3 regions of the Erwinia sp. 009765445 genome follow, and region 1 is predicted to be linked to each of the others. Evidence: predicted binding sites of a transcription regulator. Region 1 holds the regulator's gene; each other region holds the start of a gene.
What was found. The regulator PhoB, encoded in region 1, activates phosphate uptake and scavenging genes when phosphate is short. The targets are predictions, from matches to a motif close to CTGTCATAAAACTGNCNNAT.
Positions count from the first base shown of each region.

Region 2: a site for PhoB is predicted at 1,148-1,167, ahead of pstS (phosphate ABC transporter substrate-binding protein PstS). Genes of this name have one in related genera too.
Region 3: a site for PhoB is predicted at 1,224-1,243, ahead of rbsK (ribokinase). Genes of this name have one in related genera too.

Region 1 covers NZ_JBYUWC010000015.1:72,104-75,381, forward strand. The annotation lists gene phoR (phosphate regulon sensor histidine kinase PhoR) at 1-970, opposite strand, end outside; gene phoB (phosphate response regulator transcription factor PhoB) at 994-1,683, opposite strand; gene sbcD (exonuclease subunit SbcD) at 1,885-3,108, shown strand; gene AC3Y5R_RS16935 (AAA family ATPase) at 3,105-3,278, shown strand, end outside.
Region 2 covers NZ_JBYUWC010000021.1:329-3,606, forward strand. The annotation lists partial or broken gene tnpC (IS66 family transposase) at 1-356, opposite strand, end outside; partial or broken gene AC3Y5R_RS20055 (IS6 family transposase) at 443-950, opposite strand; gene pstS (phosphate ABC transporter substrate-binding protein PstS) at 1,240-2,280, shown strand; gene pstC (phosphate ABC transporter permease PstC) at 2,363-3,278, shown strand, end outside.
Region 3 covers NZ_JBYUWC010000003.1:252,162-255,439, forward strand. The annotation lists gene fucP (L-fucose:H+ symporter permease) at 1-239, opposite strand, end outside; gene rbsK (ribokinase) at 249-1,163, opposite strand; gene deoC (deoxyribose-phosphate aldolase) at 1,348-2,028, shown strand; gene deoR (DNA-binding transcriptional repressor DeoR) at 2,052-2,816, shown strand; gene AC3Y5R_RS04595 (2-hydroxyacid dehydrogenase) at 2,881-3,278, opposite strand, start outside.

The DNA of each region.
Region 1 (3,278 bases):
TTGAAATCGCACTGCGCAGCTGCTCATCATTGCCGAATACCCGCAGATTCGGATCGGTATTAAAATGAATTTCATGCCGTCCCTGACTGAGCGTCTCCGCCTCACGCTGCAACAGCCACAACATCATCGGCACGTCGACTTTTTCCTGCAGATCCAGCGCCGGTGCCGCTTCAATGCGGGACAATGTCAGCAGTTGTTTCACCAACCCGTCCATCCTGCGGGTCTGCTCCTGCATGGTGTGCAGCGCCTTATCGCGAAGCGCGCCCTTCATATCCGACTCTTCCATCATCTCCAGATAACCCTGTAGCACCGTTAACGGCGTGCGCAGCTCGTGGCTGACGTTGGCAAAGAAATTGCGGCGCGCCCCTTCCAACTGATGCATCTGCGTCACATCGCGCGCTACCAGCAGCCACTGGCCTTCGCTGTACGGCATCACGCGGAATTCCAAATGGCGATGACTGTTCAGCACCAGGGTCAGCGGGCGGGAGAAATCGCGCTGGCGAAGATAGCGGGTGAACTCCGGATAACGCAGCAGGTTGAGGATGTTCTGGCCGTTATCCTCCGGCCAGCGCAATCCCAGCATCTGCTGTGCCAGGCCGTTACACCAGAAAATCGTCCCCTCTTCCGTAGTCAGCACCACCGCGTCGGGTAACGACTCCGCCCCGCTGCGGAAGCGCTTGATCAGGCTGCCCAGCTCGCGGCGACGCCGACGATTTCGCGCCTGCATCTGATAAAGGCCATAGAAGAGAGGTTCCCAGCTGCCGCGTCCGGCAGGAGGGGTCATGCTGCGGTCAACCCACAGCCAGTGAGATAAACGAAGTAAATTCGCGAAGTGCCAGCCTGATACGGCCAGCACGGAAATCAACAGCAGCCAGGGCAGGTAGCCAACCAGCAGCCCCAGCACCAGGGCGGGCATGCAGGCAAGCACCAGCTCAAACAGCAATCTCTTCCAGGAGAGGCGTTCCAACACGGTTAAGACTCCAGTGCGAACGATCAGTAGCGTGCAGAGAAACGATAACCTGTTCCGCGAACCGTCTGCACCATACGATCGTGCCCGGTGACTTCCAGCGCTTTACGCAAGCGGCGAATATGCACGTCAACGGTACGATCTTCGACGTACACGTTAGTTCCCCATACGTGATTAAGCAACTGTTCGCGGCTGTAAACACGTTCCGGATGAGTCATAAAGAAGTGCAGCAGTTTGTATTCCGTCGGGCCCATTTCCAGCGGCTGAGTCTCGGACATCACGCGATGCGAAGACGGGTCCAGGCTCAGTCCCTGCATCTCAATCATTTCTTCCACAGCCATTGGCGAGATACGGCGCATCACCGCTTTAATTCGGGCCACCAGCTCTTTTGGCGAGAACGGTTTGGTAATGTAATCGTCTGCGCCCACTTCCAGACCACGCACGCGGTCTTCTTCTTCACCACGCGCGGTTAACATCATCACCGGGATATCGCGGGTCATCGCTTCGCGCTTGAGATGTTTAATAAACTGAATGCCTGAGCCACCCGGCAGCATCCAGTCCAGCAGAATCAAATCAGGCCAGGGTTCGATCAGCAGATTGATGGCACTGTCGTAATCTTCAGCTTCAATAGGTTGATAGTCATTTTGCTCCAGAACGAAACACAACATCTCACGGATTGGGGCTTCATCTTCGACCACCAGAATGCGCTTAGCCATTATTGCTCCTGCTACTGTGACGGAATGTCACTGGATTTGCGGCGTCATTATGCGTCAGTTTTATGACAGTTTTATGAAAAAAGCACCGGTAAGAACACCGTTTTATAACACTTTTTTGAAGGTGCAAACGCCTTTCGCGCTGGGGTTTTTGCCGGGGCTGTTTATAATCGTCGGATCAGCTTTCCGCACCGAAGGGATCCCATGCGAGTGATTCATACCGCTGACTGGCATCTGGGCCAGTTTTTCTACACCAAGAGCCGGGCCGCAGAGCACCAGGCCTTTCTGGACTGGCTGCTGGCGCAGGCTGAAACCCATCAGGTGGATGCCATCATTGTGGCAGGCGATATTTTCGATACCGGCTCGCCGCCCAGCTACGCCCGCGAGCTGTACAACCGCTTTGTGGTCAGGCTGCAGCAGACCCAATGCCAGCTGGTGATCCTCGGCGGCAACCATGATTCAGTCGCCACGCTGAACGAATCCCGCGAACTGCTGGCCTGCCTGAATACTCGGGTGATTGCCGCAGCCAGCGATGACCCACGTGAACAGGTTCTGCTGCTCAATACCCGCGACGGCCAGCCTGGTGCCCTGCTCTGTGCTATTCCCTATCTGCGCCCGCGAGATATCACCACCAGTAAGGCGGGTCAGTCAGGTCATGAAAAACAGCAAACCCTGCTGGAAGCGATCACCATCCATTACCAGCAGTGCTGGCAGGAAGCGCAGGCTCAGCGGGAGGCGATGGACCTGCCGCTGCCGATCATTGCCACCGGGCATCTGACCACGATGGGCGTGACCAAAAGTGACGCGGTGCGCGATATCTATATCGGCACGCTGGATGCTTTTCCCGCGCAGGCCTTCCCACCAGCAGATTACATCGCGCTGGGACATATTCACCGTGCACAACGCATCGCCAACACTGAACATATCCGCTACAGCGGTTCGCCGATCCCACTCAGCTTTGACGAGCTGGGTAAGGAGAAAAGCGTCTTTCTGGTCGGGTTCACCGACGGCAAGCTGAGCAGCGTGCAACCGCTGAATATCCCGTTATTCCAGCCAATGCAGATGATTAAAGGCTCGCTGGAGGAGATCGAAAACCAGCTGGCGGAGATCCAACCGCGCGAAGATGGCAAAACGGTGTGGCTGGATATCGAAATTGTCACCGGCGCATGGCTGAACGATCTGCAACGTCGTATTCAGGAGATGACGCTGGAACTGCCTGTGGAAGTTGTGCTGCTGCGCCGCAGCCGTGAACAGCGCGAGCAGGCCATTGACCGTCAAAATAATGAAACGCTGAGTGAGCTGAGCGTGGAGGAAGTCTTCACCCGTCGTCTGGCGATGGAAACCGATGAAGAGCCGGAGCGGCTGGCCCGAGCCACCCTGCTGTTCAACCAGACGCTGGCCGAAATTGATGACGAGGAACAGCTGTGAAGATCCTGACGCTGCGGTTTAAAAACCTCAACTCGCTGAAGGGCGAATGGAAAATTGATTTCACCGCCGAGCCGTTTGCCAGCAACGGCCTGTTCGCCATTACCGGCCCGACCGGCGCGGGTAAGACCACGCTACTGGATGCAATCTGCCTGGCGCTGTATCACGAAACC
Region 2 (3,278 bases), on a different contig from region 1:
GCTTCCGTAATACGGCCATCTTCGTAAAGCGCATTGTAGCCACCGTACGCATTCGCCTGCAGGATACCGCTGTACCCGGCAAGATGCTGCTGCGGATGTGTGCCCCTTCGGTCCGGCGAGTAAGCGAACCAGACTGCCGGCGGCAGCTGCGACCCGGCGTTGCGGTCATCCCGCACGTAGACCCACAGCCGGGCCGTGCGGGTTTTGCCGCTGCCCGGCTCCTGCACCGGCACCGGGATATCGTCGGTATGCACCTTGCCCGGCATCAGCACATACTGGCGCAGCAGGTCGTACAGCGGCGTCAGCAGTTCGCTGACCGCACCTGACCAGCGGCTGAGGGTGGCCCGGGTAAGTTCATTAGAAGGCCCTGTTGCAAATATCAGGCAGGGTTCTTTCGCATTAAGGGCAGCAGGGTGTCAAAAAATCCGTAATTGGCTGTTTTTTATGCAGCCAGAAGATAAAACTGTTCTGCCGGGGACAAACCGTCCCCGTGCTGATGCTCAAGCTGCCCTTTGCGTGGCATGTGGATGTTTTCGATACCCGTCAGGATAGTCTGTGCCCGCCGGAAAAATTTGAACCCCGTCATCAGTTTTATCCGGCGTTTAATGTTGCGGTGGTTCTGCTCCTCCAGGTTGTTCAGATACTTACTCTGCCTGACCTTAATACAGTTATCCTTCTCCCTGCCGGCATTCAGCTCTGCGAGGACAGCGGTGTTTGCTCCGCTTTTATCAGTGGTCACCACTTCAGGTTCGCCGTGCTGGCGGATGGCCTTGCGGAATAAACGTAAGGCGGCAGCCGCATCCCGCTTCGCGGTCAGCAGGAAATTAATGGTCTGCCCGGTAGAGATACTTCCACTGGCCCTTCACTCTGATATACGTTTCGTCCATTAGCCATCGTCCGGAGGGACGCCGTTTATAACGATGAAAAATCTTATCCAGAAGCGGTACCATGCGGATAACCCCCGGTGCAGGGGGAGTGGTCAACGATGACGCCACGCTCTGCCATTATCTCTACGTTGCCCAGCAGCCTGCTGCCGCTGAAAACGCGCGTATTTATTGATGACTTTATGGCATGGTTGAAAGCGCGGTAGCAGAACAGTTTTAAACTGCCGTTTATGTCATAAATCTGTAATATTTCGTACATTTTACTGTCACTAAACTGTCCTATTTTGCCTCCAGCAGCAATCATTATTCATACAAAAACGGCATAAAGCCTGACTTTTAATCCCCTGGAGGGAACATGACACTGATGCAAAAAACCGTGGCTCAATGTGTAGCTGTAGCCCTTTCTCTGACCGCTGTTTCCGCGTTCGCGGCCACTAACCTGACTGGCGCAGGCGGTACCTTCCCGGCTCCTGTTTATAACAAGTGGGCGGCAGTGTACAACACAGCTACCGGAGCACAGGTTAACTATCAGGGTATCGGTTCTTCCGGCGGCGTTAAGCAGATTATCGCTAAAACCGTCGACTTTGGTGCGTCAGATGCGCCGCTGAAAGATGAAGATTTGCAGAAAAACGGCCTGTTCCAGTTCCCTACCGTGATCGGTGGCGTGGTACTGGCTGTTAACATCCCAGGCATCAAATCTGGCCAGCTGATTCTGGACGGTAAAACCGTTGGTGACATCTACCTGGGCAACATCAAAAAATGGAACGACCCGGCAATCACCAAGCTGAACCCGGGCGTGAAGCTGCCTGACAGCAACATCAACGTGGTTCGCCGTGCTGACGGTTCTGGCACCTCTTTCGTGTTCACCAGCTACCTGGCAAAAGTGAACAGCGACTGGAAGAGCAAAATTGGTGTGGGCAACACCGTCAACTGGCCAACCGGTCTGGGCGGGAAGGGTAACGACGGCGTGGCCGCTTTCGTTCAACGTCTGCCTGGTTCAATTGGTTACGTAGAATACGCTTACGCCAAGCAGAACAGCCTGGCTTACACCAAGCTGGTAGATGCTGATGGTAAAGCCGTAGAGCCAAGCGAGAAGAGCTTCAGCAACGCGGCGAAAGGCGCAAACTGGAGTGAATCTTTTGCTCAGGACCTGACTTTCCAGAAAGGTGCTGATGCATGGCCAATCTCTTCCGCCACCTTCATTCTGGTGCAGAAAGAGCAGGCTAATGCCGAGAAGGGCGCAGCAGTTCTGAAGTTCTTTGACTGGGCGTACAAAAATGGTGGCAAAACCACTAACAGCCTGGACTACGCTTCCCTGCCAGATTCCGTGGTTGAGCAGATCCGTGCCGCCTGGAAAACCAACGTGAAAGACAGCTCAGGTAAAGCCCTGTACTAAGCTGATGTAGGGGCCGGATTATCCGGTCCTTGCTTTCGGGCGGCAGAGATGCCGCCCTTACACTTTCAATATCGAGAATTCTATGGCTGCAACCAAGCCGACATTTAAAGCCCCCGGTAAGCAGGGTGACATCATTTTCGGTGCGCTGGTCAAACTGGCTGCGCTGATTGTGCTGTTGCTGCTTGGTGGCATTATTGTTTCGCTCATTTTCTCCTCCTGGCCCAGCATTCAGAAGTTTGGCTTCTCCTTCCTGTGGACCAAGACCTGGGATGCTCCCAATGAACAATTTGGTGCGCTGGTTCCGATTTACGGAACGATCGTCACTTCCATCATTGCGCTGATTATCGCCGTACCGGTCAGTTTCGGCATCGCTCTGTTCCTGACGGAACTGGCGCCAAACTGGCTGCGCCGCCCTCTTGGCGTGGCGATTGAGTTGCTGGCGGCTATTCCCAGCATCGTCTACGGCATGTGGGGCCTGTTTATCTTCGCTCCACTGTTCGCGACTTATTTCCAGACCCCGCTGGGCGACCTGATGTCGAACATTCCAATCGTTGGCGCGCTGTTCTCTGGCCCGGCGTTTGGTATCGGGATCCTCGCTGCCGGGATTATCCTGGCGATTATGATCATTCCTTACATCGCCTCAGTGATGCGTGACGTTTTCGAACAGACGCCGGTGATGATGAAAGAGTCCGCTTACGGCATCGGTTGTACCACCTGGGAAGTGATCTGGCGCATCGTGTTGCCGTTCACCAAAAACGGGGTGATTGGTGGCGTGATGCTGGGCCTCGGTCGCGCTCTCGGGGAAACCATGGCGGTGACCTTTATCATCGGTAACACCTACCAGCTCGACAGCGCTTCGCTGTTTATGCCGGGCAACAGTATTACCTCCGCGCTGGCCAACGAATTCGCCGAAGCGGAATCCGGTGTTCATACTGCCGCGTTGATGGAGTTGGGCCTGATCCTGTTCGTGATCACCTTTATCGTGCTGGCCTGTTCCA
Region 3 (3,278 bases), on a different contig from region 1:
CTGCGGATCACCAGCGAGGCCGGGATCGCAATCAGGAAGTAGCCACCGTAGAAGGCACTCTGCACCAGGGCACTGGCAAAATCACTTAGGGCGAAGACACTCTTGAACTGGGTGATCAAAATATCATTCAGGCTGGCGGCGCAGCCCCACAATGGGAACAGGCAGGACAGCAGAATAAACTGGAACAGCGGAGTCTTATTCAGGTAGCCGTCAGGCTGCTGGACAATGTTCTGGTGCATAGCCAATCCTCAGGCGTTGAGAAAACGTTGAAAAGTATCGGCATCGGGATAGGAGCGCTGGGTTCCCCGACCGGTTACGCTGCAGGCGGCATAAGCCGAAGCAGACTCCATTGCACGGGCAATATCGCCGTGCTCTACCAGGCAGTGGGCAAAGCAGCCGATAAAGGCATCCCCTGCTCCGCTGGTGTCCACGGCTTTGACCGGCGTCGGGCTGACGCGATGGACGGTGTCTCCCTGCATCCATACCGAACCTCGGCTGCCCAGAGTGATAATCAGGTTCTTCAGGCCACGGGCCAGCAGCATCTGCCCGGCGCGCAGCACTTCCTCTTCGCTGCCGACTGGCAGGCCGGTGAGGATCTCCAGCTCGGTTTCATTCGGCATAAAAAAGTCGCACTGGCAGGCATAATCGATATCCAACCCGGCAACCGCCGGGGCCGGATTGAGGATCACCTGAATATCGTTCTGGCGGGCAAAATCGATGGCGTAATAAACCGTGGGTAGCGGGATCTCCAGTTGCAGCACTATCAGGCGGCAACACTTCAGGTCCGCTGCGGCAGCATCAATGTCAGCCTGAGAGAGATGCGCGTTAGCCCCTTTGATGATCAGGATGCGGTTCTGCGACTGGTCATCGACAAAAATCGGCGCCACGCCGCTGGAAGTTCCTGCTGCAACAGTCACATGGCGGGTTTCCACGCCAAACTGCTGCAGATTTTTCACCGTGTTTTCAGCAAACAGATCTTCGCCCACTTTGCTGACCATCATCACCGCAGCGCCGAGCTTTGCTGCTGCCACAGCCTGATTGGCCCCTTTGCCGCCGCAGCCCAGAGCGAAATCGGGGGCTTCCAGCGTCTCGCCGGCTTTAGGCATGCTGTTGGTGTAGGTGATCAGGTCGACCATATTCGAGCCGATAACGGCAATATCCATTGTGATTCCCCCTGTAAATTTCGCTCATTAAATGTTGTAGAAATAACAATAACAACGATCATATGTGAATTTTGTGACAGCCCTCTCACGTTAAAAATTCCAGATAAAGGCCATAAACAAGGCATTGACGGCAAGTGAGAAATGTTATTATTTTAACATTCACATTTACTGCGAGGAGAAGATCATGACGTTATCCACCCGTGACTATGCCAGCTTTATCGACCACACCTTGCTGGCTGCCGATGCCACTACTCAGCAAATTGACCGGTTGTGTGAAGAAGCGCTGCAGCACAATTTCTATGCAGTTTGCGTGAATTCCGGCTACGTCCCGCTGGCCGCGGAAAAGCTGAAGGGCAGTAACGTCAGGGTCTGTTCAGTGATCGGATTTCCGCTGGGGGCCGGGTTGACCCGCGCCAAAGCCTTTGAGGCGCAAGCCGCAATCGAGGCCGGCGCGCAGGAGATCGATATGGTGATTAACGTCGGCTGGCTGAAAAGCGGTGAGATACAGGCGGTCACGGCTGACATACAGGCGGTGCGGGAGGTTTGCGGCCCGATCCCATTGAAGGTAATATTGGAAACCTGCCTGCTCAGCGAGGCGCAAATCATTAAAATCTGTGAAATTTGTCGGGAGCTGAGGGTCGCCTTCGTGAAAACCTCTACCGGCTTCAGCACCGGCGGAGCGCGCGAAGAGCACGTTCGCCTGATGCATGAAACGGTCGGGCCGGAGGTGAAAGTGAAAGCATCAGGCGCAGTTCGTGACCGGCATACCGCAGAAATCATGATCCAGGCGGGTGCCAGCCGCATTGGCACCAGCTCCGGCGTCACCATCGTGCAGGACAGCAGCGCTACCGGCGAAGGCTATTAACCGATCATCAGGAATCACCGACCATGGAAACCCGGCGCGACGAGCGCGTAAAAAAACTGGCGCACGCGCTGCAGCGAACCGACAAGATCCACCTGAAAGAGGCGGCGCAGCTGCTTGGCGTTTCCGAGATGACCATCCGCCGCGATATCAGCGAACAGCCTTCTGCGGTGGTGCTGCTTGGCGGGTATATCGTCAGCGATCCGAAAAACAGCCAGGGTCACTACTTTGTTACCGATCAGCAGACCCACAACGTGGAGAAGAAGCGCCGGTTAGGTCAGCTGGCGGCGGCACTCATCCAGCCTGGTGACACGGTATTTTTTGACTGCGGCACCACCATGCCATGGGTCGTGGATGCCATCGACGGCGAACTGGAATTTATCGCTATCTGCTGCGCGATGAACACCTTCCTTGCCCTGAAAGAAAAACCCGCCTGTAAGGTGATCCTGAACGGCGGGGAATTTCACGCGGATAATGCGATTTTCACCCCGCTGGGACAGGGTTCAGTGATGGACAGCCTCTGTCCGGGCAAGGCGTTTATCTCCGCTGCAGGCATTGATGCTGAACAGGGCGCTACCTGCTACAACCTCAACGAATTGCCGATGAAGCATCAGGCGCTGCAGCGCGCCCGCCAGAAAATTCTGGTGGCCGACAGCAGCAAGTTCGGTAAAGTCCTGCCCGCCCGCATCGGCGAACTCAGCGTGTTTGACCGGCTTATCAGCGATGAAGCCGCGCCGAAAAAGCTGGCGCAGCACCTGGCACAGTTGGGAATGGACCACTTACACTCCTGAGCCGGGAGGGTACGCCAGGCCCGGTTCTTCACCGTCGCGTGCTCTCCTGAGCCTGATGGGCACGTCAGGCCCAGCGGTTAAGGATCTCTTCGCCGTCGCGCAGGCGGCGCAGGTTCTCGCAAACGCCCGCCACATTGCCGTTCAGTGAATTATCCGTGACGCCGCCAATGTGCGGCGTTGCCACCACGTTGTACTGGAACAGGTCATCTTCCGGATCCGGCGGTTCCTGCCAGAACACGTCCAGCCCGGCTCCGGCCAGATGACCAACCTCCAGCGCCGCCAGCAGCGCCTGTTTCTCAATCAGCCCACCCCGCCCCAGGTTAATCAGAAAACTGCCCTGTTTCATTTGCGCCAGCGCCGTTTCATCAATGATATTGCGGGTGTCGTTGTTGTCCGGCAGGCTCAGTATCACAAAATCCGCCTCACTCAGCAGTGCAGGCAGGTGCTTCGTATTGCCCAACC